DNA from 3 places in the Enterobacter cloacae complex sp. R_G8 genome. Region 1 is predicted to be linked to each of the others. Evidence: riboswitches for the same ligand, from Rfam matches in the RefSeq annotation. Region 1 holds a riboswitch; each other region holds the start of a gene.
The links. Region 1 has a riboswitch for thiamine pyrophosphate ahead of thiC (phosphomethylpyrimidine synthase ThiC). Riboswitches for the same ligand answer to the same signal wherever they lie in the genome.

Region 1 (10,055 bases):
CGGTGCCCCTGGTCTTCCAGCCAGCGCTTTATCTTGCGTGCGCCCCAGCGTTCATGGCGGTCATGGGCCATACGCAGCAGGGCAGTGATGTCGTCAGATGAGCGGTTCGGGGAATGGTGCGGTATGCGCGGGCGGTCCTGAAGGCCGGAGGAACCTTCCTCCATCCAGCGACGAAGCCACTTGTAGCCGGTGGCAGGTGAAATGCCGAAGCGACGGCAGAGGGAACGGATGTTCGCCCCGTCCTGCGAGGCGAACAAAACAAACTCGGTACGTAATGACATGGTATCTCTCGCATCCCAGGGCATAAGCGACTCCATAAACGGGTTCTTATGCCTTAGTTGTAAGTGTCTACCATGTCCCCGAACAAGTGTTCACTATGTCCCCGGACCGTACACCCTCAAGGGAGAGGGGATTTACGTCAAAAACTCTTTTCTGTCGGCTGCCAGGTGCAGAAATCTTCGTTCGCGACCAGCAACAGCTGAGAGCCTTCCGGCGCTTCAAGCCATGCCACACTCACTTCCATTGATGAATGACGCTGACGGCGCTGAATATGTTCGGTTGCCCAGGATTCAAGCTCAGGTTTAACTGTCTGTCCTTCGCAGGTGGTGACCGTACCATCGGTATGCCAGCGCCCCTGGCGCAGCACCACGCGTCCCAGACGCAACGCGTCGCTGGTCTGGCGGATTTGTCCGGCACGATAACGATAGAGGGCAACCTGATCGCTGGAGAGCTGCTGTTTTTGACCGTGGACTTCACGCTGCATAAAGCTCAGCTCGCCGTGGTCATCAAACCGCACTTTAACATGTTCGGGGGTTTTGCCGTAGATATTGAGTTCGATGAATGACAGGTCGTCTCCCTGCCAGCGATACTCTGCGGTCGATGTATTGCCGTTATGCCACGGGCTAAAAGCGGAAAGCAGATGCACTTCACCGCCGGAATCTTTACGCCAGATCCTGACCGCCCCCTGGTTGTCAGCGTAGCCGCTGGCGGTAAACGGTGGCAGAGAGGTGTCGTGGCTACAGGCTGACAGCAGCAGCACGCCCGCCAGCGCAAACAGACCACGCCAGACAGACAAAAGGGGCGTTACCGCCCCTTCGCTAAAACTGTTCACTGCCACGCGTCTTACTTAACAGCGTCTTTCAGTGCTTTACCAGAAACAAATGCCGGCACGTTAGCTGCGGCGATTTTGATTTCTTTACCGGTCTGCGGGTTGCGGCCAGTACGCTCAGCGCGGTGGTTCACTTTGAAGGTACCGAAACCAACCAGTTGTACAGCATCGCCTTCTTTCAGAGACTCAGTAATAGCAGCCAGGGTAGATTCCAGAGCAGCTTTAGCCTGCACTTTAGACAGATCAGCCTTGTCCGCAATTACATCAATCAGTTGAGTCTTGTTCATAAGTTATCCTTTCAATGTGTTTATCGCTTGCTAAGCATCGAGTGCGACGAAAAGGCCAAAATAGCACTCTCCTGCATACACGCACCGATAGCCACTTTTTTTCGCCCCCCAAATGTAGACCAGACGGGGGGCAGAAGGGAAGAGTTGAGGTGTGACAAAACAGGCGTTAAATCACGTTTTGTTGTCTCATTGGTTAAAAATTATACCAATATTGCTCTCACCCGCCTCACGCAAGTCCGCACGCAGCCCTTTTATCAGCTCGATATCGCGTTCTTCACACTCTGCCAGCAGGCGGAAAATTTCCCACTGGATATCCCATTCTTGTTCGACCGCGGGGTTAGCGCGCAGCTCTTCGTCGGTCATTTCGCGGCCTGCCTGGGTCATTTCCAGCATCGCCACGGTCGTAATGGATGCCTTACTGACTTCGATGGCATGCTCCAGCGTTTCACCGCTCAGACGAGAGTGGATCAGTTCGCTTAACGCCACGCAGGCATCGATCGCCGGATAGACACCGTAGAGATCAAAATCATCCGCTACCGGAATAGCCTCTTCGAGCTTTTCCAGCTGAGAGTCGAAGTTCACCTTCGCGTCTTTGACCGTCAGCGTTTCCCAGATGAGGTCCAGGATCCGGCGATAAATATGGCCATCACCAAACTCCGTCTGCTTGCAGAACGCGGCGTAGTTCGGATACATGCGCTCGCACAGGCAAGCCATAAAGGTGACGTGCTGCCAGCTTTCCAGCTTCTCAAGGCGCAGGTGAATCGGGTTTTGTAGCATGATGATGTCTCGAATCGAAAATTAGCCGCAGTTTACCTGAATCAGCGCTGAATTTCCTGCCAACGAACAAAAGCCGGACGGGCAGAGGCCACGGCGTCCGCCCAGCGGGTGGGCTCAGGTAAACGGTAACCCTTCGTACACCGTTGTACCCATGTCAGGGCGCTGTCCATACTTACGCGATGCCCGGTCGCGATAAACAACGGATTACAGCGCGCTTTACTGCGCCAGACCCACGCCAGCTGCTCACCCTTATCGATAAGCGGCGCCAGCGCGCCCGGCTCAGCGGAGAGCGGCTCAAACGCACCGCACAGGCGTTTCTTGGCGACGCCGATGGTGGGCACATCCACCAGCAGGCCAAAGTGGCTGGCAACGCCTAAGCGACGTGGATGAGAGATACCGTGTCCATCAACAAACAGCAGATCGGGTTTTTGCGAGAGTTGCTCCCACGCTGCCAGCAGCGCGGGGTATTCACGAAAGGAGAGAAAACCCGGTATGTACGGCATGGTGGTGGCGATACGCGCCACTTTGTACTCCACCAGCTCAAGTGAGGGGTACTTCAGCAGCACCATTGCCGCTCGCGTCACTTCACCGCCCTGCTCAAATCCGACATCCGCACCGCCTATATACTGCGGGGGATCCTTATCCAGACGATCCTCGCGGATCACGGATGAAGCCAGTTCTATCTGTTGAGCGCGTAATGACGCGAGATCCATAACCACTCCTTATTTGTGATATTGCGCAGAAAGTCGGTGCACCGCCTCCACAAACGCGCCAGCGTGCTCTGGCGGAACGTCCTGATGGATACCGTGCCCGAGGTTAAACACGTGCCCTTCCCCCTGGCCAAAGCCAGCCAGAATGGAAGCCACCTCTTCTTCAATACGGGCAGGCTGCGCGTAGAGCATGGACGGATCCATATTGCCCTGCAGCGCGACTTTGTCACCCACGCGGCGGCGCGCGTCGGCGATATCGGTGGTCCAGTCGAGCCCCAGCGCGTCACAGCCAGTGGCGGCCATCGCCTCCAGCCATTGACCACCGCCTTTGGTGAACAGCGTGACCGGCACACGGCGGCCTTCATGTTCACGCAGCAGGCCATCAACGATTTTGTGCATGTAGTAGAGAGAGAATTGCTGATAGTCACGCCCGGTCAGCACGCCGCCCCAGGTATCGAAAATCATCACCGACTGCGCACCCGCTTTGATCTGCGCGTTCAGATAGAGGGTGACGCTTTTCGCCAGCTTGTCGAGCAGCGCATGCAGGGCCAGCGGCTCGGCATACATCATCTTTTTAATGACGGTAAAGGCTTTACTGCTGCCGCCTTCAACCATATAGGTCGCCAGCGTCCATGGGCTGCCGGAGAAGCCAATCAGTGGGACTTCGCCTTTCAGTTCGCGACGAATGGTGCGCACGGCGTTCATCACGTAGCCCAGTTCACCTTCCGGATCGGGGATCGGCAGCTTATCCACGTCGGCTTTGCTTTTGATTGGGGAGGTGAAGCGCGGGCCTTCGCCGGTTTCGAAATAGAGCCCAAGGCCCATCGCATCCGGAATGGTCAGAATGTCCGAAAAGAGAATGGCGGCATCCAGCGGGAAGCGGCGCAGCGGCTGGAGCGTGACTTCACACGCCAGCTCGGCATTTTTGCACAGCGACATAAAATCGCCCGCCTGCGCACGCGTGGCTTTGTACTCTGGCAGATAACGTCCCGCCTGGCGCATCATCCACACCGGGGTGACATCAACGGGCTGGCGCAGCAGCGCACGCAGATAACGATCGTTTTTCAGTTCGGTCATTTTTGCAGTTCCTTAAGCGTCATGGCCTCAGTGTAACATGTCACTCAGCATCAGCCCGACACATTGCTACGGTATCTTCTATCAGCCGACGAGCGACGGTGCCTGGTGGTGGCAGCAGCGGTAAATCGTCGTAGCGATACCAGTTCGCTTCCAGTAACTCTTTCTGGTCGATAACAATCTCCCCGCTGTCATAGTCGGCCATAAAGGCCGTCATCAGCGACTGCGGGAACGGCCACGGCTGCGAGGTGACATAGCGCAGGTTCTTAACCTTAATACCGCTCTCTTCCATCACTTCACGCGCCACCGCCTGTTCCAGCGTTTCGCCCACTTCGACGAAGCCGGCCAGCACGGTATGAATGCCGTTGCGATGGCGGGTATGCTGCGCCAGCAGGATGGAATCGTCACGACGGATAGCGACGATAATGCACGGCGCAATTTGCGGGTAGTAGCGCTCACGGCAGTGGCTGCAGAGCATCGCCCATTCGGTTTTACTGGGGTGCATGGTGTGACCACAGTAGCCGCAGTACTTATGCGAACGGTAAAACTCAGCCAGTTGAACGCCCCGGCCCGCCAGCTGGAACAAGCCAACATCCTGATCCAGCACCTGACGAACCGATCCCATGTCATTGCGGCGTGGCTGTTGGATCAACCACACGGGTTCCCCCTGCCATTCCCCGATCCTTAGCGCGGGCAGGCCTACAAGATCGAAACGATCTGCCGCACCATAGGGTATCTCCCCGGCAGGCAACCATAATTTTTGTTCGTGACTGACGATCCACCAACCGAGATCTGATTTTTCAATAATACGATCCATATCTATTGCACTACCTTCGCTTCACTGACATGTTGTTAGCATTGTGGTTACATTTTGGATAAGCAGATCCCATTCTAAACCTTGCGGAGTCGACCATGTTAAACCAGCTAGAAAGCCTGACTGAGCGCGTTAGAGGAAGTAACAAACTGGTGGATCGCTGGCTACATGTGCGCAAGCATCTACTCGTGGCTTATTACAATCTGGTCGGTATTAAGCCTGGCAAAGAATCGTTTATGCGGTTGAATGAAAAAGCGCTGGATGATTTTTGTCAGAGCCTGGTCGACTATCTGTCCGATGGCCATTTCAATATTTATGAACGTATTATCCGTGAAATGGAAGGGACGACGCCGTATTTAACCGCCAGCAAACTCTATCCGCTGCTGGAAGCCAACACCCAGCAGATCATGGATTACTACGATTCCACGCTTGAGAACGCTATCGATCACGATAACTATCTTGAGTTCCAGCAGGCGCTTTCCGACCTTGGCGAAGCGCTGGAAGAGCGATTCACGCTGGAAGATAAGCTGATCGGTCTCGCCCTGGATAACAACCTGAACATCAGCAGCGAAGATAACATTGCGCGCCCTGCTTGAGTTCTTAATCGTTAACGAGTAATTTACAACCATTCGCCCCTCTCTGGAGGGGGATTTTTCTTGTCGGAGTGCCCAGTGTGAAAGCACGGGCTGAGACCGTTAATTCGGGATCCGCGGAACCTGATCAGGCTAATACCTGCGAAGGGAACAAGAGTCACACTGCTGTTGTATCGCCCACCGGGCGATCTCCTCTTGCTTCATCCGTCGTCTGACAAGCCATGTCCTTCACTTTTGGAATGAGCTATGTCTACAACAAAACTGACCCGCCGCGAACAGCGCGCACAAGCCCAACACTTCATCGACACCCTGGAAGGTACCGCTTTCCCGAACTCAAAACGCATTTACATCACCGGCTCACAGGCGGATATCCGTGTGCCAATGCGTGAAATCCAGCTTAGCCCGACGCTTATCGGCGGCAGCAAAGCGCACCCGCAGTATGAAGATAACGAAGCCGTGCCGGTGTATGACACCTCTGGTCCGTACGGCGATCCTGCGGTTGCCATTAACGTTCAGCAGGGTCTGGCGAAATTACGCCAGCCGTGGATTGACGCGCGTAACGACTGCGAAGAGCTGTCTGACCGCAGCTCGGCTTACACCAAAGCGCGCCTGGCGGACGACGGTCTGGATGAACTGCGCTTCACCGGGTTGCTGACGCCGAAACGGGCGAAAGCGGGCAAATGCGTCACCCAGCTGCACTACGCACGCCAGGGTATCGTCACGCCGGAGATGGAATTTATCGCCATTCGCGAAAATATGGGCCGTGAGCGCATCCGCAGCGAAGTGTTGCGCCACCAGCACCCGGGGGAAGGCTTCGGGGCACGTCTGCCAGAAAACATTACGCCGGAGTTCGTGCGTGATGAAGTGGCCGCTGGCCGTGCGATTATTCCCGCCAACATCAATCACCCGGAATCTGAACCGATGATCATCGGCCGCAACTTCCTGGTGAAGGTCAACGCCAACATCGGCAACTCAGCCGTGACCTCCTCCATCGAAGAAGAGGTCGAAAAGCTGGTCTGGTCGACGCGCTGGGGCGCGGACACGGTGATGGATCTCTCCACCGGGCGTTACATCCACGAAACCCGCGAGTGGATCCTGCGCAATAGCCCGGTGCCTATCGGAACGGTGCCCGTTTATCAGGCACTGGAGAAAGTGAACGGTATTGCCGAAGACCTCACCTGGGAAGCCTTCCGCGACACGCTACTGGAGCAGGCTGAACAGGGCGTAGACTACTTCACCATCCACGCGGGCGTACTGCTGCGCTACGTGCCGATGACGGCGAAGCGTCTGACCGGTATTGTCTCGCGCGGCGGCTCTATCATGGCCAAATGGTGCCTGTCGCACCATAAGGAAAACTTCCTCTACGAACACTTCCGCGAGATCTGTGAAATCTGTGCCGCGTACGATGTCTCCCTGTCGCTGGGCGACGGCCTGCGTCCGGGCTCCATTCGTGATGCCAACGACGAAGCGCAGTTTGCCGAGCTGCATACTCTGGGCGAGCTGACCAAAATCGCCTGGGAGTATGACGTACAGGTGATGATTGAAGGCCCGGGACATGTCCCGATGCAGATGATCCGCCGCAACATGACCGAAGAGCTGGAGCACTGCCACGAAGCACCGTTTTATACCCTGGGGCCGTTGACCACGGATATCGCACCGGGCTATGACCACTTCACCTCCGGGATTGGTGCGGCGATGATCGGCTGGTTCGGCTGCGCCATGCTTTGCTATGTGACGCCGAAAGAGCACCTCGGTCTGCCTAACAAAGAGGATGTGAAGCAGGGGCTGATTACCTACAAAATCGCCGCCCACGCCGCGGACCTGGCCAAAGGCCACCCTGGCGCGCAAATTCGCGACAACGCCATGTCGAAGGCGCGCTTTGAATTCCGCTGGGAAGACCAGTTCAACCTGGCGCTCGATCCTTTCACCGCCCGTGCGTATCACGATGAAACCCTGCCGCAGGAGTCGGGCAAAGTGGCTCACTTCTGCTCCATGTGTGGGCCAAAATTCTGTTCGATGAAAATCAGCCAGGAAGTCCGTGACTACGCCGCCGCGCAAACCATCGAAGTGGGTATGGCGGACATGTCAGAAACCTTCCGCGCGAAGGGCGGCGAAATCTACCTCAAACAAGAGGAGGCGTAATGTATCAGCCTGATTTCCCCTCCGTTCCCTTTCGTTTAGGACTCTATCCGGTGGTGGACAGCGTGGCGTGGATCGAGCGCCTGCTGGCGTGCGGCGTTCGCACAATCCAACTGCGCATCAAGGATAAACGTGATGACGAGGTGGAGGCCGATGTGGTCGCCGCCATCGCGCTGGGACGTCGTTACGACGGGCGCCTGTTTATCAACGACTACTGGCGGCTGGCCGTTAAGCACCAGGCTTACGGCGTGCATCTGGGTCAGGAGGACCTGGAAACAACGGACCTGAGCGCAATCCGGGACGCTGGATTAAGACTGGGGGTATCAACACACGACGACATGGAGATCGACGTGGCGCTGGCGGCTCGCCCTTCGTACATCGCACTTGGCCATGTTTTTCCGACGCAGACCAAACAGATGCCCTCTGCCCCACAGGGGCTGACGCAGCTGGCGGCGCACGTTAAACGCCTTGCCGATTACCCTACCGTTGCGATCGGTGGGATCAGCCTGGAACGCGCTCCTGCCGTGCTGGATACCGGTGTCGGCAGTATCGCTGTCGTCAGCGCCATTACCCAGGCGGCAGACTGGCAGGCCGCCACCGCACAGCTCTTACAGCTGGCAGGAGCAGGCGATGAATGATCGTGATTTTATGCGCTATAGCCGCCAGATCCTGCTGGAGGATATCGCCATTGACGGGCAGCAAAAGCTGCTCGCCAGCCGGGTTCTGATTATTGGCCTGGGCGGATTGGGTGCACCTGCCGCGCTCTATCTGGCGGGGGCGGGCGTGGGCACGCTGGTGCTGGCCGACGACGACGAGGTACATCTCAGCAACCTGCAGCGACAGATCCTTTTCACCACTGAGGACGTCAACCAGCCCAAAGCACACATTACCCGTAAACGCCTGAATGCGTTGAATCCGGATATTACGCTTATTGCACTCCAGGAGCGGCTCAGCGGCGAAAGCCTGCAGCGCGAAGTTGCCCTTGCGGATGTGGTACTGGACTGCACCGATAATATGGCGACCCGTCAGGCCATTAACGCCGCCTGCGTGGCACAGAATACGCCGCTTATCACCGCCAGCGCGGTAGGATTCGGCGGCCAGATGATGGTACTGACCCCGCCCTGGGCGCAGGGCTGTTATCGCTGCCTGTGGCCGGATGATGCCGAGCCGGAGCGCAACTGCCGCACCGCAGGCATTCTTGGTCCGGTGGTGGGCGTGATGGGCACTCTGCAGGCGCTGGAGGCCATCAAATTGCTCAGCGGTATGGAAACAGAGCGTAATACACTGCGGCTGTTTGATGCCCGCTCCAGCGGCTGGCGTCATCTGGCGCTGCATCGCGCCAGCCACTGCCCGGTGTGCGGAGGTCAGAATGCGCATTCTGTTTAACGATGAGCCGATGAAATGCGATGACGGCCTCACCGTTGCCGCGCTGCTCAGGAAGCTGCGCCAGCTCAGGCCGGGAACGGCGCTGGCGCTTAATCAACAGATCCTGCCGCGTGAGCAGTGGGAACATCAGCAGGTAAGTGAAGGCGACCAGATCCTGCTGTTTCAGGTAATCGCAGGGGGCTGAGATGTTACGTATTGCTGATAAAATCTTTGATTCACATCTGTTTACCGGAACCGGAAAATTCGCCTCGCCGCAGCTGATGGTGGATGCCATCCGTGAAAGCGGCAGCCAGCTGGTAACGCTGGCGCTCAAGCGCGTCGATCTGCGCCATCACAGCGACGCCATTCTGGCACCGTTGCTGGATGCTGGCGTTACCCTGCTGCCCAATACTTCGGGTGCGAAAACGGCTGAAGAGGCGATTTTTGCGGCTCAGCTGGCCCGTGAAGCGTTGGGTACCCACTGGCTGAAACTGGAAATTCACCCGGATGCGCGCTGGCTGTTACCCGACCCCATCGAAACGCTGAAAGCGGCGGAAAAACTGGTGCAGCAAGGCTTTACCGTTCTGCCCTACTGCGGAGCCGATCCCGTGCTGTGTAAACGGCTGGAAGAGGTCGGCTGCGCTGCCGTCATGCCACTGGGCGCCCCAATTGGTTCTAATCAGGGCCTGGAGACCCGCGCCATGCTGGAGATCATCATTGAACAGGCCACCGTGCCGGTGGTGGTGGATGCAGGTATTGGCGTGCCAAGCCATGCCGCACAGGCGCTGGAGATGGGAGCCGATGCGGTGCTGGTGAATACGGCCATTGCGGTAGCCGACGACCCGATCATGATGGCGCGCGCGTTCCGCATGGCGGTGGAGGCCGGCTTGCTGGCACGAGAGTCCGGCCCGGGAACGCGCAGTTTTCAGGCACAGGCCACCAGCCCGCTGACCGGTTTTCTGGAGGCGCTCTCATGATCACCTTTACCGATCGCTGGCGGCAACTTGACTGGGACGATATTGCCCTGCGCATCAACAGTAAAACGCAGGCTGATGTGGAGCGCGCCTTACAAGCCCGTCATCTGTCCCGCGACGATATGATGGCCCTGCTCTCTCCGGCGGCGAGCACCTTTCTTGAGCCGATGGCCCAGCGCGCTCAGAGGCTCACCCGCCAGCGTTTTGGCAACAC
Region 2 (10,055 bases), 510 kb from region 1:
AACAGCCTCAAGCACCCGCCACGCACTCTATGTGTCTTCTCAGGTCCTGTCAGAAAATCGTTTCATTTCGTGAAGACGCCTTCCAGAATCAAACGTCTTTTACGCGCCAGGTCAGCATCAGCGTAAGAACAGATATGGCCGCTATCATCCAGTACACCGCTGCATGTCCGTAGCTTTGTGACAGCGCCCCCTGAATCACCCCCGCCAGAATCACCCCCGTGGAGATGCTGTTGGTAAAGAGTGTGGTCGCCGAACCCGCCCGCCCGGGCATTAGATCCTGGAACCAGAGCATCCCTATTCCGGCCACAATCCCGATAAACACAGCATTAAACAGCTGCAGTGCCAGCAACGCCTCTCGTGAATGGAAGAAAATGAGCCCCAGGTAGAACAGCACCCCGGCCGCTACGGCTACCACCATCATCCGGCGTTTTCCGAGATATTTGACGTAGTACCCCGCCAGAATCATCGCCGGAATTTCCAGCCCGGCAGCCGTCCCCATTAAGATCCCGGCGAGCTTATCAGGCAGCCCCAGATCACTGCTGATCCATAGCGGCATATCGATGATATACATGGTGTTGCAGGTCCACATCAGCGTGGAAGCGATAAACAGCATACGGACGTTTTTATCCTGCCAGCCGCTCACCTGTGTAATGGGTTTATCCGCTGTCTGTTCGACACGCGCCACTGACGGTAGCGCGAAGGCAATCAGTGCCAGACTAATGGCAAAAATCCCCGCAGCGATGGAAAACATGGCGGTAAAACCGTAATTCAGCGCCAGCATAAAGGCCAACGGCGGACCAATGACCCATGCAAGAGAGAGCTGCGCACGCATCACCGAGCTAAACATCACCACTTCCCGCGCCGAATTATCGGCATATTCCCGGGCCAGCGCGAAGAGTTGCGGCATGGCGGTGTTTGCCAGTGAGGCCAGCAGCACGCCGCAAGTGATCAGCGTCAGGTAGTGACGATTAAAGGCAAACAGCAGCGCGTTACCCACGGCCATGGCGCAACAAAAGAGGATCAACTTACGGCGATCGCCCTGGCTGTCGGATCGTTTCGCCAGCCACAGGCTGACCAGGATCCCGGCGATGGCGTTCACGGTATAAAACAGACCGATCCAGAACGGCTGCGCCCCCACCTCCCGACTGAGAAAAAGACTCAGCGTCGGTGCCTGCAACGCCCCCGCCACGCCCATCATAAAGGCCACCAGCATAAAAGCGGCATACACGCCGTTCAGGCGTCGCCCCATTGTCATTAACCAGAGCATCTGCAAGTCCTTGTGAAAGCGAATCGAATTGGGTGAAAGAATAAACGAAAAAAGCCAGCAAAAAACATTTTGCTGGCGGGTGATAAGCACCAATACTCAGTCACACATGATCGAGGCGAGTTAGCGAGAAGAGGTCGGTTTCGTAACGTCCCACTGCATCAATTCTTCTAACATTTTCAGCCGTTGCTCAGCACACTGACGGGCCAGCCAGGACGTTCCTTTTGTCGCTGAAAAGTACTGCTGATAAAACTGACGAGCGGTAGACCTCTTCATAATTTACCTCCTCACTTCATCAGGAAGAATTATTGGCTTAATATAGGGATTAATAAATTGCTGATTTTTTGTCAGGAGTTCCCCTTTTATGCCTTCTGGTCGTCTGCAACAACAATTTATCCGCCTCTGGCAGTGCTGCGAAGGGCAATCGCAGGAGACCACGCTCAACGAACTGGCAGAGCTCCTTAACTGCTCCCGACGTCATATGCGCACGCTGCTTAACACCATGCAGCAACAGGGCTGGTTAAACTGGGAAGCCGAAGCAGGACGCGGCAAACGCTCACGCCTGACCTTTCTCTATACCGGCCTGGCCTTGCAGCAACAGCGAGCGGAAGATCTGCTGGAACAGGACCGAATCGATCAGCTGGTGCAACTGGTGGGCGATAAAGCCGCAGTACGTCAAATGCTGGTCTCTCATCTCGGGCGAAGTTTCCGTCAGGGCCGCCACATCCTGCGCGTGCTCTACTATCGTCCGATGAAAAATCTGCTCCCCGGCACGGCATTACGCCGTTCAGAAACCCATATGGCCCGACAAATTTTCAGCGGCCTGACGCGGATAAATGAGGAAAACGGGGAACTGGAAGCTGATATTGCGCACCACTGGCAGCAACTTTCCCCGCTTCACTGGCGCTTCTTCTTACGTCCCGGCATCCACTTTCATCACGGCCGCGAGCTGGAAATGCGCGATGTCATCGCGTCTCTGGAACGTGCCCGCAAGCTTCCGCTCTACTCGCACATTTCGCGGATTCACTCCCCTACGGCCTGGACGCTGGATATTGAACTGTCTCAGCCGGACAAATGGCTTCCCTGGTTGCTGGGCTATGTGCCCTCGATGATTCTGCCCGGTGAATGGGGATCACTGGACAATTTTGCCAGTCAACCTATTGGCACCGGCCCCTATGCCGTGTCGCGTAATAATAATAACCAGCTGAAAATTCGCGCGTTTGATGACTATTTTGGTTACCGGGCGCTGATCGACGAAGTGAACGTCTGGGTATTACCGGATCTCAATGAAGAGCTCAGCGCCGGGCTGACGCTTGAAGGTCCCACTACGGGTGAAAAGGCGGTGGAAAGTCGCCTTGAAGAGGGCTGCTACTATCTGCTGTTTGACAGTCGCACCCACCGGGGAGCCAATCAGGCGGTACGCAAATGGATTAGCCATGTCTTATCCCCCTCCAATCTGATTTACCATGCGGAAGAGCAGTATCAGACGTACTGGTTCCCGGCGTACGGTCTGCTTCCCCGCTGGCATCACGCCCGGCCAGTGCAGTGTGACAAGCCGGCAGGGCTGGAGTCCATCACTCTGACCTACTACCGCGAGCACGTGGAGCATCGTTTTATCGCCAGAATCATGACCAGACTGCTGGCCGCAGAAGGTGTTCAGCTGACGATCCAGGAGGTCGACTATGATGAGTGGCATCGTGGCGATATCGTAAGCGATATCTGGCTGAACAGCGCCAACTTCACCCTGCCGCTCGATTTCTCGCTCTTCTCACACCTGTATGAAGTCCCGCTGATCCAGCACTGTATCGATCGGGACTGGCAGCAGGACGCCGCACAGTGGCGCGCGGGCGAGATGAATCTGGCCACATGGTGTCAGGCGCTGCTGGCCGAACAGGCGATCGTGCCGCTGATCCACCACTGGCTGATGATCCAGGGTCAACGCAGTATGCGGGGGTTACGGATGAATACGCTCGGCTGGTTTGATTTTAAATCCGCCTGGTTTGCGCCACCCGAGCCATAACACTTTCGTAATATTCGCCAAATCATTACAATACCGCCGTTCTCAACGGGGTGCTGCATCACTGATGTGCGCTGAGATAATACCCGTCGAACCTGATCCGGATAACGCCGGCGAAGGGATTTGAGGCTGTCGCTCAAAATCCTTTGCCACTCAACCTTGAGGTGCAAAGTGTTAAAAAAAGTGCTTCCCCTGCTGGCGCTGTTTGCGCTGCCTGCTTTCGCAAAACCCGTCCTGACGGTCTACACCTACGACTCCTTTTCTGCCGACTGGGGCCCAGGCCCGGTAGTCAAAAAAGCCTTTGAAGCCGACTGCGACTGCGAACTGAAATTCGTGGCGCTGGAAGATGGCGTCTCGCTGCTTAATCGTCTGCGTATGGAAGGCAAAAACAGTAAGGCCGACGTGGTACTCGGCCTGGATAACAACCTGCTGGATGCGGCGTCGCAAACAAAACTGTTCGCCAAAAGCGGCGTGGCGGCAGAGGCGGTTAACGTGCCGGGCGGCTGGAAGAACGACACCTTTGTGCCGTTCGATTACGGATATTTTGCGTTTGTCTACGATAAAAACAAGCTGAAGAATCCGCCGAAAAGCCTGAAGGAGCTGGTGGAAAGCGACCAAAAATGGCGCGTGATTTATGAAGATCCGCGCACCAGCACGCCGGGTCTGGGTCTGCTGCTGTGGATGCAGAAGGTCTATGGTGATAAAACGCCGGAAGCGTGGCAGAAGCTGGCCGCCAAAACCGTGACCGTCACCAAAGGCTGGAGCGAGGCCTATGGTCTGTTCCTGAAAGGGGAGAGCGACCTGGTGCTGAGCTACACCACCTCCCCGGCTTATCACATTATCGCCGAGAAGAAAGACAACTACGCCGCCGCTGATTTCGCTGAAGGACATTATCTGCAGGTGGAAGTGGCCGCCCGCACTGCCGCCAGCAAGCAGCCGGAACTGGCCGAGAAGTTTTTGAAATTCATGGTTTCCCCGGCGTTCCAGAATGCGATCCCAACGGGTAACTGGATGTATCCGGTGACCAACGTGACGCTGCCTGCCGGCTTTGAGCAACTGACCAAACCGCAAACCTCGCTGGAGTTTACGCCGCAGCAGGTCGCCGCGCAGCGAGCAGCATGGGTAAGTGAATGGCAACGCGCCGTCAGCCGCTAATTCCCGGCTGGTTATTTCCCGGACTGCTCGCCGCCGTAGTGATGGTGGCGGTCAGTCTCGGCGCTTTTCTGGCATTGTGGTTTAACGCGCCGGAGAGTGATCTGCTCTCCCTCTGGCACGACAGCTATCTCTGGCATGTCATCCGGTTCTCTTTCTGGCAGGCGTTTCTCTCTGCCCTGCTGTCGGTGATCCCGGCCATTTTTCTCGCGCGGGCGCTCTACCGCAGACGCTTCCCCGGCAGGGAGGCGCTGTTGAGACTGTGCGCCATGACGCTGATCCTGCCCGTTCTGGTGGCGGTATTTGGGATCCTGAGCGTGTATGGTCGTCAGGGCTGGTTGGCCGCTCTCTTTAACCTGCTTGGTCTGGAGTGGACCTTCTCCCCTTACGGGCTGAAAGGTATTCTGCTGGCACACATCTTTTTCAACATGCCCATGGCGACCCGGCTTTTTTTACAGGCGCTGGAGGCTATCCCCGGCGAGCAGCGTCAGCTTGCGGCACAGCTGGGTATGCGCGGCTGGTCATTCTTCCGCTTTGTCGAATGGCCATGGCTGCGCCGTCAAATCCCTCCGGTTGCGGCGCTGATCTTTATGCTCTGTTTTGCCAGTTTCGCCACCGTACTTTCACTTGGTGGCGGGCCACAGGCCACCACCATCGAACTGGCGATTTACCAGGCGCTGAGTTACGACTACGACCCCGGCCGCGCTGCGCTTCTGGCTCTGGTACAGATGCTGTGCTGTCTTGTGCTGGTCCTGCTGAGTCAGCGTCTGAGCAAAGCCATTCCACCGGGCAGTCATCAGATTACAGGCTGGCGCGATCCACAGGACAGCCTGCACAGCCGAATCGCGGATGGGATGTTGATCGTACTGGCCCTGCTGCTGCTTCTGCCGCCGCTGCTGGCCGTTATCGTCGATGGCGTTAACCTTAACCTCGTCTCCGTGTTGCAACAGCCCGTCCTCTGGCAGGCGACCTGGACATCCTTGCGCATTGCGCTGGCTGCCGGGCTATTGTGTGTCGTGCTGACCATGATGCTGCTGTGGAGCAGCCGTGAACTTTATGCACGCCAGGCGCGCAAAGCCGGGCAAGCGCTGGAGCTGACGGGAATGTTGATCCTGGCAATGCCGGGCATCGTCCTGGCAACCGGCTTCTTTTTAGTGTTCAACAGTACGGTTGGTCTGCCGGAAAGCGCCGACGGGATCGTGATTTTTACCAACGCCCTGATGGCCATCCCCTATGCGTTGAAGGTTCTGGAAAATCCCATGCGCGACATCAACAGCCGCTATGCTTTGCTGTGTCAGTCGCTCGGCATGCAGGGCTGGAAGCGGCTAAAGGTAGTCGAACTGCGCGCGCTAAAACGCCCGCTGGCTCAGGCGCTGGCCTTCGCTTGTGTGCTCTCCATTGGTGACTTTGGTGTGGTGGCGCTCTTCGGCAATGAAGATTTCCGCACGCTGCCGTACTGGCTGTATCAGCAGATCGGGTCCTACCGCAGCCAGGAGGGGGCCGTCACGGCGCTGTTACTGCTGTTGCTGTGCTTTGCCTTATTTACCGTTATCGAAAAACTTCCGGGGCGCAATGTTAAAACTGACTGATGTCACCTGGCTCTACCAGCATCTGCCTATGCGTTTCACCCTCTCTGTGCGTCAGGGGGAGATGATTGCCGTACTTGGCCCAAGCGGGGCAGGCAAGAGCACCTTGCTCAATCTGATTGCCGGTTTTCTGCAACCGGCGAGCGGGTCAATAGAGATTGAAAACAACGACCATACCCTCACCCCGCCCGCCAGGCGTCCGGTCTCGATGCTGTTCCAGGAAAATAATCTGTTCACCCATCTGACGGTGCGGCAAAACATCGCGCTGGGTATGGATCCGGGGCTGAAACTGAACGACGCCCAGCGCCAGAAGCTGGAGAGGATTGCCGGGCAAATGGGCATCACCACGTTTATTGACCGGCTCCCCGGAGAGCTCTCTGGCGGACAACGTCAGCGCGTGGCGCTGGCTCGCTGTCTGGTACGCGAACAACCGGTGCTGCTGCTGGATGAGCCCTTCTCTGCACTCGACCCTGCCTTGCGCCAGGAGATGCTCACGCTGGTACAGGAGGTCTGCCAGCGTCAGCAGCTGACGATGCTGATGGTGTCACACAGTATCGAGGATGCCGCACGCATCGCCCCGCGATCGGTGGTGATCGCGGAGGGGCGTATCGTGTGGGATGGTGAAACCGAAGAGTTGATGAGTGGCAAAGCAAGCGCGTCGCACCTGCTGGGGATCCTTAACGGCTGACAACCTTTAACAGGATCTCACCGTACACCGGCATCAGCGGATGACGAACCAGCGCAATCAGCGCCACGACGGCAACACCCAGCGTCAGCGGTGCCAGCCACAGCAAACGCGAGCGAGGCAGATAGCGCGTAAGACGATCGACATTCGCTTTCGCGCTGCGCCATAGTCGCCAGCACAACCATGCCGCGAGCCATAACAGCAGCGCTGTTGCCAGCAGTAGCCATTTAAAACCGCCGCTTTGCATATCGTCAGGAATATCAATTGCCGCCCCCGCCAGGATCCCCGGCAGGAAGTAAAACGGAGGCCAGAAGACGCAACCGATAATGTTCGGCACAACGAATTTTGCGACGGGCAGATCCAGCATCCCGGCCACCATCGGCACCAGCGGACGCGTTGGCCCGACAAAACGTCCCACGAGAATAGTAAACATGCTGTGCTGATGCAGCGCATGCTCGGTTTTATCCAGCAACGCTTTGTTCTTCTTCATGAAAGACCAGCGGTGCAGCGGCTTCTTGAAACGCCAGCCCAGCCAGAAGGAGATCCAGTCGCCCAGTAAGCAGCCGATAATACCGGCCAGCCACGCCTGCCAGAAATTGACCTCACCGCTGCCAATCAACGCGCCCAACGCCGCCATCATCACAGTGCCGGGCAGGATAAGCCCAACCAGCGCCAGCGATTCCAGAAATGCCACCAGCGCAACGGCGATAAGCGAATACATAACGGACTGGGTAATAAAATGTTCCAGCAATGCCTGCATAACTATTCCGGTCAGAAAACGAATCAGGGATTCTGCTTAGCACCCTGCACCGCGTCAAGACAACAATTGTCTGAATAGTTTACAGGTTGCTTCCGTTGTTCACCTGCTTGTTTATCTTTTTTTACCGTTTATTCACATCCTGCCCGGAATTCGCTGGGGCTGGCCCCCGTGCATTTTTTAAATACGCGGGAAAAATAGAGCTGATCTTCGAATCCCACATTGCGCCCTACGGTGGCGATGGGCATCCGGGTGGTGCTGAGCAGCAGTTTAGCCTGGCTGATACGCTGATCCTCGCGCCAGCTCAGCACGCTGACCCCCAACTGCTGCCGGAACAGGTGCGAAAGCCGCGACGGCGACAGGCAGACATGCTGGGCAACGCTGGCGATATCAAACTGGCTGTCGGCAAGGTGATCGCTGATGTACTGGCAGGCATCGCGCACACGGTTATCCAGCGGCGGATTAAGCGACGCGTTAATTGCCTCCATCCGGCGCAGTAAAACCTGTTCAAGCAAATTAATCGCCAGCAGTTCAGCGTAGCGCCCACCCGCCTGCCCTGCCTCAATAATCTGGGCAAACAGCTCGCGGAACTGGGCCAGATGAGCGTCGTCCGGGCGGTAAAAACCGGTGTGCGCAAAAATGGCCGGCCAGGATAGCCACTCCTGCCAGTAGGCGCGGGGGCGGAAGTAGACCCACTGGTGATACCACTCTTTGGCATCCGGATGACGCCCGTAATGGTGGATCTCGCCAGGCGGAAACAGCAGCATATCGCCGGGACGACAGACGAACTGCTGATCGTTGTTTTTGATTATCCCTTCCCCACGCACGGTCAGGTTCAGAATGTACCCTTTCATCCCGAGCGGACGGTCAACGTAAAAATCGAGATATCCCTCAGCCTCGATAGGGGTCAGCCCCGCCACCAGATGGGCGTTAAACGAATAACCCGGCAGTAAGGGATCGTTTTGCGTTTCGGCCATAGATTCAGTTCTCCCAACGGTCCTGAAGGAAACCAATTGTCCATATCGTTAAAAGCCGCATAAAAATGGCCTGCGAAAAGATCCAAAAAGTATCACGCCTCTTTTACGTCCGCCATGTTTCAGCCTTTCCCCCTGATTTCTCCGCCAGAGTGGGCAGATAAGCAGTAACAAAAGTGTCTATAACTGCGGCAGAAATGTCCACATTGAATATTTGCACGGCGTCACACTTTCCATCGCAACAGCAATTTAGTCCATAAGATTAGCGGATCCTGCCTGACGATTTTCGCCCCCAGTCTCTAATGTTCTCTCATACCTGTTTTCTGATGGAGCAACACCATGGCAATTGCGATTGGCCTCGATTTTGGCAGCGACTCGGTTCGCGCCCTGGCAGTGGACTGTACGTCCGGCCAGGAGATAGCAACCAGCGTTGAGTGGTACCCACGCTGGCAAGAGGGGCGCTACTGCGATGCGCCAAACAACCAGTTCCGTCACCATCCACGCGACTATATCGAGTCGATGGAAGCGGCAATCAAAACCGTGCTGGCAGAACTGACTGACGAACAGCGTGCAGAGGTGGTTGGGATCGGCGTAGACAGCACCGGTTCTACCCCCGCGCCAGTGGATGCGGAAGGCCGGGTGCTGGCGCTGCGTCCTGAGTTCGCCGACAACCCGAACGCCATGTTTGTGCTGTGGAAAGACCATACCGCCGTCGAAGAGGCCGAAGCCATCACCCGGTTGTGCCACCAGCCGGGCAAAACCGACTATTCGCGCTACATCGGCGGAATTTATTCCAGTGAATGGTTCTGGGCCAAGATCTTGCATGTCACCCGCGCTGACGCAGCGGTTGCACAGGCAGCCGCATCGTGGATTGAACTGTGTGACTGGGTTCCTGCCCTGCTCTCGGGTACCCCCCGTCCGCAGGATATTCGCCGCGGCCGCTGCAGCGCCGGGCATAAATCGCTATGGCATGAAAGCTGGGGCGGTCTGCCACCAGCAGCCTTCTTCGATGAACTCGATCCCATTATCAACAAGAGCCTGAAATACCCGCTCTTTACCGACACCTTTACCGCCGATATTCCGGTGGGCACGCTCTGCGAAGAGTGGGCAACACGCCTGGGCCTGCCGCAAAACGTGGCAATCTCCGGCGGTGCGTTTGATTGCCATATGGGCGCGGTGGGCGCTGGAGCCCAACCCAATACGCTGGTGAAAGTGATCGGTACCTCCACCTGCGACATCCTGACGGCGGATAAAGCCAGCGTCGGCGACCGCGCAGTGAAAGGTATCTGCGGCCAGGTCGACGGCAGCGTGGTGCCGGACTTTATCGGTCTGGAAGCCGGCCAGTCTGCGTTTGGCGATATTTACGCCTGGTTTGGTCGGGTACTGGGCTGGCCGCTGGACCAGCTCGCGACCGCGCACCCGGAACTGAAAACCCAGATTGCCGAGAGTAAGAAACAGCTGCTGCCCCAGCTCACCGCCGCGTGGGCGAAAAATCCGTCTCTTGAACACCTGCCGGTGGTGCTCGACTGGTTCAACGGCCGCCGTACGCCATTTGCCAACCAGCGTCTTAAAGGCGTTATCACCGATCTCAATCTGGCGACCGATGCCCCGGCCCTGTTT
Region 3 (10,055 bases), 1.9 Mb from region 1:
ACGGTTGTTATCCACCATCACGCGATCAACGTAGTCGTGGCCGGGCAGATAAAGCTGGTCGGCTGGAATGGTCATACAACGATGCTGTAAAAGGCTGTCGGCGTCTTTGCCAAGCAACTGCGCAATATCAGTCATAGCGATGCTCCCGTAATTCCGACGTCATGTCGGTGAGTGTTTATCCAGACCCACATTTTTATGGGCAGACTAAGCCTGGTACCGACTTAACAGATTTTCCAGCATTTGCATTTTTTTTCAGCACAATCTGCTGGCTCGATTCGTGTACAACAAAACTGTTACATTGATCAAACAATCACCACAAAGGTATTTTAAAGGTATTATTGAATGGTATGTTAAAGGCGTACTCTCACTGACATGCAGGATTAAACAATGAAAACGAAAGTCCAACTGTCATTCATGATGTTTGTTGAATGGTTTATCTGGGGAGCGTGGTTTGTGCCGCTGTGGCTATGGCTGAGCAAAAGCGGCTTTACCGCCGGGGAGATTGGCTGGTCCTACGCCTGTACGGCCATTGCGGCGATCCTGTCGCCTATTCTCGTCGGCTCGCTAACCGACCGCTTCTTTGCCGCCCAGAAAGTGCTGGCGGTGCTGATGTTTGCCGGTGCCATTCTGATGTACTTCGCCGCACAGCAAACCCAGTTCAGCACCTTCTTCCCGCTGCTGCTGGCCTACTCCCTCACCTATATGCCCACCATTGCGCTGACCAACAGTATTGCCTTCGCCAACGTCGATGACGTGGAAGCCGATTTCCCGCGTATTCGCGTGATGGGCACTATCGGTTGGATCGCCTCCGGTCTGGCATGTGGGTTCCTGCCGCAGATGCTGGGCTATAGCGATATCTCTGATACCAATATTCCGCTGCTGATGACCGCAGCCAGTTCCGCCCTGCTGGGCGTGTTTGCCCTGTTCCTGCCGAATACGCCGCCGAAAAGTACCGGCAAACTGGATTTCAAGGTGATGCTCGGTCTGGACGCGCTGATCCTGCTGCGCGACAAAAACTTCCTGGTGTTCTTCTTCTGCTCTTTCCTGTTCGCGATGCCGCTGGCCTTCTACTACATCTTCGCCAACGGTTATCTCACCGAGGTGGGGATGAAAAACGCCACCGGCTGGATGACGCTCGGCCAGTTCTCGGAAATCTTCTTTATGCTGGCGCTGCCGTTCTTCACTAAACGCTTTGGTATTAAGAAGGTCTTACTGCTGGGTCTGCTCACGGCCGCCATCCGCTACGGCTTCTTTGTTTACGGCGGCGCGGAACAGTACTTCACCTATGCGTTGCTGTTCCTCGGCATTCTGCTGCACGGGGTGAGCTACGACTTCTACTATGTAACCGCGTATATCTACGTGGATAAAAAAGCGCCGGTGCATATGCGCACCGCCGCACAAGGCCTGATTACGCTGTGCTGTCAGGGTTTTGGTAGCCTGCTGGGTTACCGCCTGGGCGGCGTGATGATGGAAAAAATGTTCGCTTACAAAGAGCCGGTGAATGGGCTGACCTTCAACTGGGCCGGGATGTGGACATTCGGGGCGATCATGATTGCCGTGATTGCCGTGCTGTTTATGCTGTTTTTCCGCGAATCGGACAAAGAGATCACCGCCATTGAGGTGGTTGATGGCGATGCTGCGCTGACACAAGGGGAAGTTAAATGAAACAAGAACGTATTCTCGGTGCTCTTTACGGGCAGGCGTTAGGTGATGCGATGGGGATGCCCTCCGAGCTGTGGCCGAGAAAGCGCGTCAAAGCGCACTTCGGCTGGATCGACCGCTTTTTACCCGGCCCGGCAGAGAATAACGCGGCCTGCTATTTTAAGCGCGCGGAGTTCACCGATGATACTTCGATGGCGCTGTGCCTGGCCGATGCAATTATCGAATGCGACGGGGAGATTGACGCGGATGTCATCGGCAAACATATCCTGAACTGGGCGCTGGATTTCGATGCCTTTAATAAAAATGTGCTGGGGCCCACCTCAAAAATCGCGCTTAACGCCATCCGCGACGGCAAACCCGTCAGCGAACTGGACAACAACGGCGTGACCAACGGGGCGGCGATGCGGGCCTCCCCGCTGGGCTGCCTGCTACCGGCGACGCGGCTGGAACATTTTGTCGGGCAGGTCGCGTTGGCCTCCAGCCCGACGCATAAATCGGACCTCGCCATCGCCGGGGCCGTGGTGATTGCCTGGGCAGTTTCGCGCGCCATCGACGGTGAGCGCTGGCAGAACATCGTCGATGCCCTGCCCGGCATTGCCCGTTACGCGCAGGAGGCGAAAACCACCACCTTTAGCGCCTCGCTGGCGGCACGTATCGAGCTGGCGCTTAAGACCGTGCGGGAAGCCCACGGCGTCGACTCCGCCAGCGAGCAGATTTATCAGCTCATTGGTGCGGGCACCAGCACCATCGAATCCGTTCCGGCGGCGATTGCGATGGTGGAGCTGGCCGGTACGGATCCGAACCGCTGCGCAATTTTGTGCGCCAACCTCGGCGGTGATACGGACACCATCGGAGCGATGGCAACGGCCATCTGCGGGGCACTGCACGGCGTGCAGGCGATTGACCCGGCGCTGAAGGATGAACTCGACACCGTAAACCGGCTCAATTTTGACCACTACTGCGAAAAACTGCTGCACTACCGGGAGCAAAGGGAGGGCGTATGAGTACGTTAGCCCAACGTCTTGAAACATTACAGGCCACACGCCCGGTTACGGTGCTGGGCGCGGCGGTGATCGACGTGATCGCCGACGCGTACGCCCTGCCCTGGCGCGGGTGCGACATCGAGCTGAAACAACAGGGGGTGAATATCGGCGGCTGTGCGCTGAATATTGCCATCGCCCTGAAGCGGCTCGGCATTGCGGCGCAAAACGCCCTGCCCGTCGGCCACGGCGTATGGGCGGAGATCATCCGTAACGCCATGGCGAGGCAGGATCTGCACAGCGCCGTGGAGGCCGAAGCAGGCGATAACGGCTGGTGTCTGGCGCTGGTAGAGCCTGACGGTGAACGCACCTTTATGTCGTTCAGCGGCGTGGAGAACCAGTGGCAGCCGCACTGGCTGGATGGGCTGAATGTCCCGCCGGGTAGCCTGGTGTATCTGTCCGGCTATCAGCTGGCATCGCCATCGGGTGAACTGCTCACACGCTGGCTGGAATCGCTGGAAAATGTCACCGCGTTTATCGATTTTGGCCCCCGCATTGCCGATATTCCCGACGCGCTGATGGCGCGGATCATGGCCCTGAAACCCATCGTGTCGCTCAATCGTCAGGAGGCGCAGATTGCCGCTGAGCGCACTGGCATGAACGTTGATACCTTAGGCGTGCAGTGGCAGCACCGTTATGATGCCGCGCTGATTATTCGTCACGACAAAGATGGCGCAGCCTGGTATGAAGGCGACGCATCAGGTTATGTTCCCGCGTTTCCCGCCACCGTCGTCGATACCATTGGCGCAGGCGACAGCCATGCGGGCGGTACGCTTGCCGGTCTGGCGGCAGGATGGCGTCTGGCGGATGCCGTAACGCTGGGGAATGCCGTGGCGGCCTGGGTGGTCAGCCACCGCGGCGGGGATTGCGCGCCGACGCGCGAGGCCTTACTCCTCGCACACAAAGACGTATAGGTCGCTGCGACAGTAGCTGATGCTGTACTCAATCGGCCGGTGCTGCTGGTCAAGCGCAACCTGCTTGATCACCAGTACCGGTATTTTGTCATCCATACTGATATGCGCCTGAAACTCGCTGTCCGGCATCCGGGCGCTGACCCGGGAGCGGGTGCGTTGCGGAAAGATATTCTGACTACGGAAGTAGTCGTAGAGCGAGATGCCAATGGCATCCGGGTCGTGAATTAACTCAACCGGAACCCAGGACTCCTCAATCGACACCGCGTCATCGTCAACGTAACGAATGCGCTTAAGCAAGAATACCTCGCTGTCCGGGGGGACCGACAGCTGGCTGGCCACCTCTTCCGGACACTTCACCACCCGTTTATTCACCCATAGCGTGTTAGGTTTTTTACCGCGCAGCACCACCTGCTGGGAAAACCCGCGCGCTTCCTTGAGCGAATATTCAAAGATGTTGTTGATCTGTGTCCCGTAACCCCGGGCACGCGTTACCACGCCCTCTTCTTCCAGCGCCTGCATCGCTTTGCGCACGGTAATGCGCGACACCCCGGTTAACTGGCTCAGATCGCGCTCGCCGGGCAGAATATTGCCGTGCTCCAGCATCCCGCTGCGTACCGCGTTTTTTACCGTTTCGGCAAATTTCAGATACAGCGGCATGTTGTCGGGCGCGGCGATCCGTTCATTCAGTTGAGCGATTAACCGGGTATGCGCTTGTTCCATCTCTGTTTTCTCAGGCGTGGTGTTTCCTGCCAGTATACTGGCTTACCACCATGCATGAAAATGATGAACCGGCCCAATACCGTGACCCACTTCCAGAGTATCGGCTTTTGCCAGCGCGGCGGAGAGCCACGTTTTGGCCTCGCGTACCGTATCGCCCCAGCTGTTGTGCCGTGGACGCAGCGCCGCCAGCGCGGCAGAGAGCGTGCACCCCGTACCGTGGGTATTTTTGGTGTGCACACGCGGGGCCGTGAAACGCAGTTCACCGTCACGGGTAAAGAGCCAGTCCGGGCTTTCATCGTCATCAAGATGGCCGCCTTTCATCAGCACCGCGCCGCACCCCATCGCCAGCAGGGCATTCCCCTGCTCTTTCATTTCACGTTCATTCTGCGCGTGCGGCGCGTCTAACAGTGCGGCCGCTTCAGGCAGATTTGGCGTAATCAGCGCCACCTGCGGCAGCAGTTTCTTGCGCAATGTCTCAACAGCAGATACAGAGAGCAGCGGGTCGCCGCTTTTAGCCAGCATCACCGTATCAAGCACCACATTTTGCACCTGATAACGTTGCAGCCGCTCAGCCACCGCCTCGACGATATCCGTTTCCGCCAGCATCCCGATTTTGGTGGTATCGATGCGCACATCGCTGAACACCGAGTCCAGCTGTGCACCGACAAAATCAGGCTCGATACGGTAGACCGATTGCACGCCGCGCGTGTTTTGCGCCACCAGCGCGGTGATCACCGAGCAGCCATAGGCGCCCAGGGCGGAGAACGTTTTCAGGTCGGCCTGGATACCGGCACCGCCGCTTGGATCGGTACCGGCAATCGTCAGAGCATTAATTCGTTTCATGCCTCCCCCTCCAGGTTGTGCAGCGCATCAAGGAACGCGCTGGCAAAGCTGCCCGGCCCGTAAGACTGCGCAACGGCGATCGTTCCGGCGCGCTTCATCCATCCGCAGGCAGCGGCAACATTATCCAGCCGATCCCCCGGCAGGGAACAACTCGCCGCCACCACCGCCGAGAGCGCACACCCGGTGCCCACCAGGCGGGTCATTAACGGATCGCCGCCCGCAACCGTTCGGGTGCGCTGGCCGTCGGTGACGTAATCCACCTCCCCCGTCACCGCCACAATGGCATTGGTCTGGCGAGCCAGCGCCTGCGCGGCGGGTAGCGCGGCGGCGGCGGTGTCGGTGGTATCCACACCGCGTCCCCCTGCGCTCATCCCCGCAAGGGCGAGAATTTCCGAAGCATTGCCGCGAATGGCGGCTGGTTTCAGGGCAAGGATTTGATGACAAAAGCGGGTACGGAACGCCAGAGCGCCCACCGCAACCGGGTCAAGCGTCCAGGGCTTGCCTGCCGCCACCGCGCTCTCGATGGCCCGCCGCATCGACTGGGCGCGGGGCGTGGTGAGGGTACCGACGTTAATCAGCAGCGCATCGGCCATCCCGGCAAACTGCTCGGCCTCTTCGGCTTCAATTACCATTGCCGGAGAAGCGCCAAGCGCCAGCAGAACGTTGGCCGTAAAGGTTTGCACGACATCGTTGGTCATACAGTGCGTGAGCGGGGAACGGGTTCGGAAGTGATGTAAAACGTGTAAATCGAGCAGGTCAGGCTGCATAGGTTCGCTCCTGCCTTGCGTGAAGAAGCGATGACCAGGGGAGGCATCTGACTTCCCTACGCTGGCATTATCCAGATCAGGTAATACGGGTATTTCTCAGCCTTCACAAAGAAGGGCACCCCGAGTCAAATAAATCAAAAGTTTACGATTAACGTCTCGTTAATCCCTGTTCCGGATCATGCCAGCGGAAAGCCAAAGACTCAACCTTAAAAAATGCTCTGTGTCCCGGTTTGCGTCTCATGTTGTGTCCCACATCCAAACGACAATAGGGCAGAAGAGGCCGGGGATATGCTCGAACTTCACATTGCAGCCTCCCCCCACGCAAGAACCTTGGCTACCACGCTCTGAAACGTGGGGAAAGCCTGCCAACGCTCACGAAACTGTATGGGCATTCATCACAGGCGGTCACGCAGGCATACTGTGGGATCATGGATCGTGATGCCTGGAATGTATATAACGGGATCGACTACTAATCCCGATATTAAAGGAGAGAATTGGTGGGTGAATTCATAGTAAACATAAGGAAGCGTTACGCAACATTCGAATATTGATACACGTTGACCAAATGGCCCTGTATCCCATAAAACCGAGAATGTCGTGACCTTACTCCTCTTAAGCTCTGAACTTCTGGGTCTTACACATAAAAAAATGAGAATTACGGCGTGGAGTCTCAAAGTTTGATCATGTGTTCTTTCCGCTAAATAAGACGTTGGGAAAGTATTTCATGTTGTCTTCGACCTTATTGCACGTAAAATGACCAGACACATTTTGGGAAGGAGTCTTTAATGGATATTGCGCTGCTCAACAGAGGCTGGAACAGAACATGGTCAGATACCATGGTGAATCTGGAAGCCCGGAAACTCGTCGAAACAGCAAATCGGTTATCAGCATTCTATTTGCAAGATGGGATAACACGTATCAAGTTTGTCGAAGAGATAAAACAGGTTGTAGAAAAGGAGTTTGAGGCAGCACGGCGAGCTAAAACAGACGAAGAATGCATTGTATGCATCAAAAATCTGCGTGCCGAAACGGATAATCTGCATGAACAAGAGCGCCTGTTAAGAACCAGAGCCGCACAACTTTATGCAAAAGTCGAGTTTGTCAGGGAAAAAAATAAAATCGTCGGATATATGATTTCGGCTGTGAATATCGTTATATCAGGGATGGTTTTCTACGGCGGAATGATTATGATCTCGACGTTGACCCCTATTGGAGTCCTCGCTGGTGCAATCTTAGTTTCTGATGGCACTAACGGTGTAACCAGAGAAGTGAATAAATTATTATCTGGAGGGAAATCTAACTCTGAAGGTGTAGTCGCCGACAAAGTGATTAGTATTGCACAGTTTATGGGGTTTAAGGCTGAATCTGGTCTGGCTTTTTATAACACTCTCACACTAAGCGCAAACATCTACAGCATTTTTGGATTAGCGAGAAAAACAGGTGCATGGCGATTGTTCCGTTGGCTTCCCCACGATTACTACCGCAAAGTCAACACAATGAGTCGCCCCAAGTTAACTATGAAAATAGTAGGATACGGTATCAAGGCTAAAGTTATTTTTGACCTGCTTTCCACCGAAGCACCGAATCATTAACCCCTGTATTTTCTCCAAAACCGCCAGGATTTGTAAGAAAGGACTGGCGGTTGAACAAAAACAGCAATCAGCATTGCTATAGATAAACCGATTCCAGTTGATATGATGTATTCTATTTCATTTGAAACAATTACCCAAAGAAACATTGCTATGAAAGCGTAAAAGATCCAAAGAACTATCCTGAATCGATTAGCCAGATCCTGAATTGCCTCTCCCAACGTGCCGCCATAGCTTTCAACGTTATTTTTTATTTTCTGCAAATCTGTTGGTGTAAAACCAGAACGTAACAAAGCTTCATCAGTAACTTTCATATTGTATCGTCCTTTATCTCTCAAAAGATGTTTCTCAATCACTGATTGTGCCAATAATCATACTGATGAATTTTATAGCAATCCAGCCGAAACTTTTCGGCACACTCTAGCGCCCTCTCCTTAGCACTGGTAGCACCTGAGCCACTCTTCTCATGACCAACGACCTGTTGCAGATGTGCCAGGTTGCCAACCCAACTGACCTGCTCCCCGTTGATTAATCCTAACACGGGCCTGGCATTCTATAATGGAGTTACACTTGGCGCCAATGTGTACAGTATAAATGAACTCGCTCTCAAAACCGGAGCCTGGAGATTATTCCGCTGGCTTCCCCACGATTACCGGGGCGGGATCAGTCCATTGATACTGTAGCATAGTCTGTAAAAAAGGGGGATCACTCCCCACCTTCTAAACCCCCTTTTTTTATAACAATCCTCTTACTAAGTTATAGCAATCAACGCTAGATACATTTCCACTTGAAATTTTCAATATAAATATTTTTATCTTGCATCTAAAACAATTGTCACAGCTTCAAAAACATTTCATTCAAAAGATGAGAAAGGTTCGATAGCAAACCATGTAGTAAATTCTATAAATTTGAATTAACTATTTTGTGCATTTCCCTTAGTTTCTGGCTGATATACTTAAGCATTTCTTATTGGTTAGTGTTTGATGCTTTTTTGAATACCCAATACCTTCCATTACCTATCTAACTGTATTTATTGCAAATAATATCTTTCCTATCACAGCAGACCACTTTAGCTTTTAATGCGAATATTGATCCACATCAATAAGCTGATGTTCACGATGAATAATAGTTTATTCACGTTACTAAAAAAGATTCGAGCAAAGATAAACCTATGTTGATTCATGCCAACAACCGGGAATTCGTTGCTCAAACAAACTTGGCTTAATACAGCCAATATATAAATCAATAATTTAATGATGAGAGTCTCTAAAATGAAATCTTTGAATAAATCTTCTATTGCTGTTTTAGTCTTTGGTGTTGTGTTTACTGGCGTTATGTCTGGTGCTCATGCTCAATCTGGCGATGTTCTTTCAACTCTGAACGGTACAGATTCAAATGGTACCGCTTCAAACTTCAATGTACGCGGTAACTATGGCGTTACTTACAATCTGCAAGATACAGAAGGTCATTTATCTAAATTGGATGCTGAAAAAGCAGACGTTACCCAGGTTAATGGCGTTGCTAGTATGGCGATTCAAAATAAAGTTGATAACTCAATTAACAAAGATGCAATAGATAACGTAAATGCTGATCTGCAAGCTAACAAAACTCTGTTTAGTGCTGGTATTCATACAGCACAAGATACGGCTAATACTGCTTTAGCTGCTGCTGGTAACGCTCAAATCACCGCTGATAACAACGCTAAAGAAATTCACGTAGTAGAAGATCAGACACGTATCAATAGCGGTTTGATTAGCACTAACGATACCCGCATTACTAAGCTTGAGAATGCGCCTAAGCCTAAAAATGGTGTTGATGGAAAAGACGGTGCAACGGGGGCGCAAGGCGTAGCAGGTCTTAACGGGCGTGATGGTAAAGATGGCTCTAATGGAGTTACTACCACCGTTACACAAGTGAAGGTAGATACGGCTACACAAGCTAAGGTAGATAGCAATAGCCAGGTTATTAGCTCTACTGCGCAAGATCTGCAAGCTGCAAAACAAACTATGCAAGCGATGAATAACACTACTAACCAGCAATTCAAATCATTGCGTGATGAAGTAGATAGCAACAAGAAACAAGCTAATGCGGGTATTTCTGGTGCTATGGCTATGGCTGGCTTACCTCAAGTACAAACCAATCAGCGTGTAATGTTCTCTGCTGGCGGTGCTACTTACAACGGTGAAAGCGCTTTAGCGGTTGGGGCGTCTGTAAACTTTAACTCTCATGTTATCGCTAAAGTGAGCTTCTCTGATGATACATCTAATAATATGGGTGCTTCTGTTGGTGTAGGCATTGGCTTTTAATTAAGTAAAAAAGAGATAATAAAAATTAAAAAATCATTATGTGCTATGCTGCTGCGTTTAATTTTCGCTCCTTTATTTGCTCAAACTTCATGTATGAGAGATCCGGCGGGTAATATCCAGTGTACAGGCTTTAATAATAACGGTGGATATATTCAAAGCACTACTACACAAACACCCGGAGGTAGCTATGAAACACAAGGATTTAATAGCGATG

Region 2: another riboswitch for thiamine pyrophosphate. It lies ahead of thiB (thiamine ABC transporter substrate binding subunit); the one in region 1 lies ahead of thiC (phosphomethylpyrimidine synthase ThiC).
Region 3: another riboswitch for thiamine pyrophosphate. It lies ahead of thiM (hydroxyethylthiazole kinase); the one in region 1 lies ahead of thiC (phosphomethylpyrimidine synthase ThiC).

Annotation. Positions count from the first base shown of each region.
Region 1 is NZ_CP102246.1:4,853,623-4,863,677, forward strand. Features, by position in the region: gene NQ842_RS22880 (IS481 family transposase) at 1-317, opposite strand, end outside; gene NQ842_RS22885 (DUF1481 domain-containing protein) at 419-1,111, opposite strand; gene hupA (nucleoid-associated protein HU-alpha) at 1,123-1,395, opposite strand; gene NQ842_RS22895 (YjaG family protein) at 1,582-2,172, opposite strand; gene nfi (deoxyribonuclease V) at 2,214-2,885, opposite strand; gene hemE (uroporphyrinogen decarboxylase) at 2,895-3,959, opposite strand; gene nudC (NAD(+) diphosphatase) at 4,000-4,773, opposite strand; gene rsd (sigma D regulator) at 4,869-5,366, shown strand; TPP riboswitch at 5,421-5,530, shown strand; gene thiC (phosphomethylpyrimidine synthase ThiC) at 5,610-7,505, shown strand; gene thiE (thiamine phosphate synthase) at 7,505-8,140, shown strand; gene thiF (thiazole biosynthesis adenylyltransferase ThiF) at 8,133-8,888, shown strand; gene thiS (sulfur carrier protein ThiS) at 8,872-9,072, shown strand; gene thiG (thiazole synthase) at 9,074-9,844, shown strand; gene thiH (2-iminoacetate synthase ThiH) at 9,841-10,055, shown strand, end outside.
Region 2 is NZ_CP102246.1:4,343,761-4,353,815, forward strand. Features, by position in the region: gene NQ842_RS20510 (sugar efflux transporter) at 89-1,267, opposite strand; gene sgrT (glucose uptake inhibitor SgrT) at 1,388-1,540, opposite strand; gene sgrR (HTH-type transcriptional regulator SgrR) at 1,629-3,284, shown strand; TPP riboswitch at 3,321-3,421, shown strand; gene thiB (thiamine ABC transporter substrate binding subunit) at 3,453-4,436, shown strand; gene thiP (thiamine/thiamine pyrophosphate ABC transporter permease ThiP) at 4,412-6,022, shown strand; gene thiQ (thiamine ABC transporter ATP-binding protein ThiQ) at 6,006-6,707, shown strand; gene NQ842_RS20540 (DedA family protein) at 6,697-7,464, opposite strand; gene araC (arabinose operon transcriptional regulator AraC) at 7,593-8,438, opposite strand; gene araB (ribulokinase) at 8,775-10,055, shown strand, end outside.
Region 3 is NZ_CP102246.1:1,824,878-1,834,932, reverse strand. Features, by position in the region: gene fbaB (class I fructose-bisphosphate aldolase) at 1-135, opposite strand, end outside; gene NQ842_RS08705 (nucleoside permease) at 388-1,665, shown strand; gene NQ842_RS08700 (ADP-ribosylglycohydrolase family protein) at 1,662-2,666, shown strand; gene NQ842_RS08695 (PfkB family carbohydrate kinase) at 2,663-3,616, shown strand; gene NQ842_RS08690 (GntR family transcriptional regulator) at 3,590-4,336, opposite strand; gene thiD (bifunctional hydroxymethylpyrimidine kinase/phosphomethylpyrimidine kinase) at 4,379-5,179, opposite strand; gene thiM (hydroxyethylthiazole kinase) at 5,176-5,946, opposite strand; TPP riboswitch at 5,983-6,079, opposite strand; gene NQ842_RS08675 (DUF4225 domain-containing protein) at 6,732-7,538, shown strand; gene NQ842_RS08670 (hypothetical protein) at 7,535-7,849, opposite strand; partial or broken gene NQ842_RS23375 (DUF4225 domain-containing protein) at 8,066-8,188, shown strand; gene NQ842_RS08660 (YadA C-terminal domain-containing protein) at 8,807-9,841, shown strand.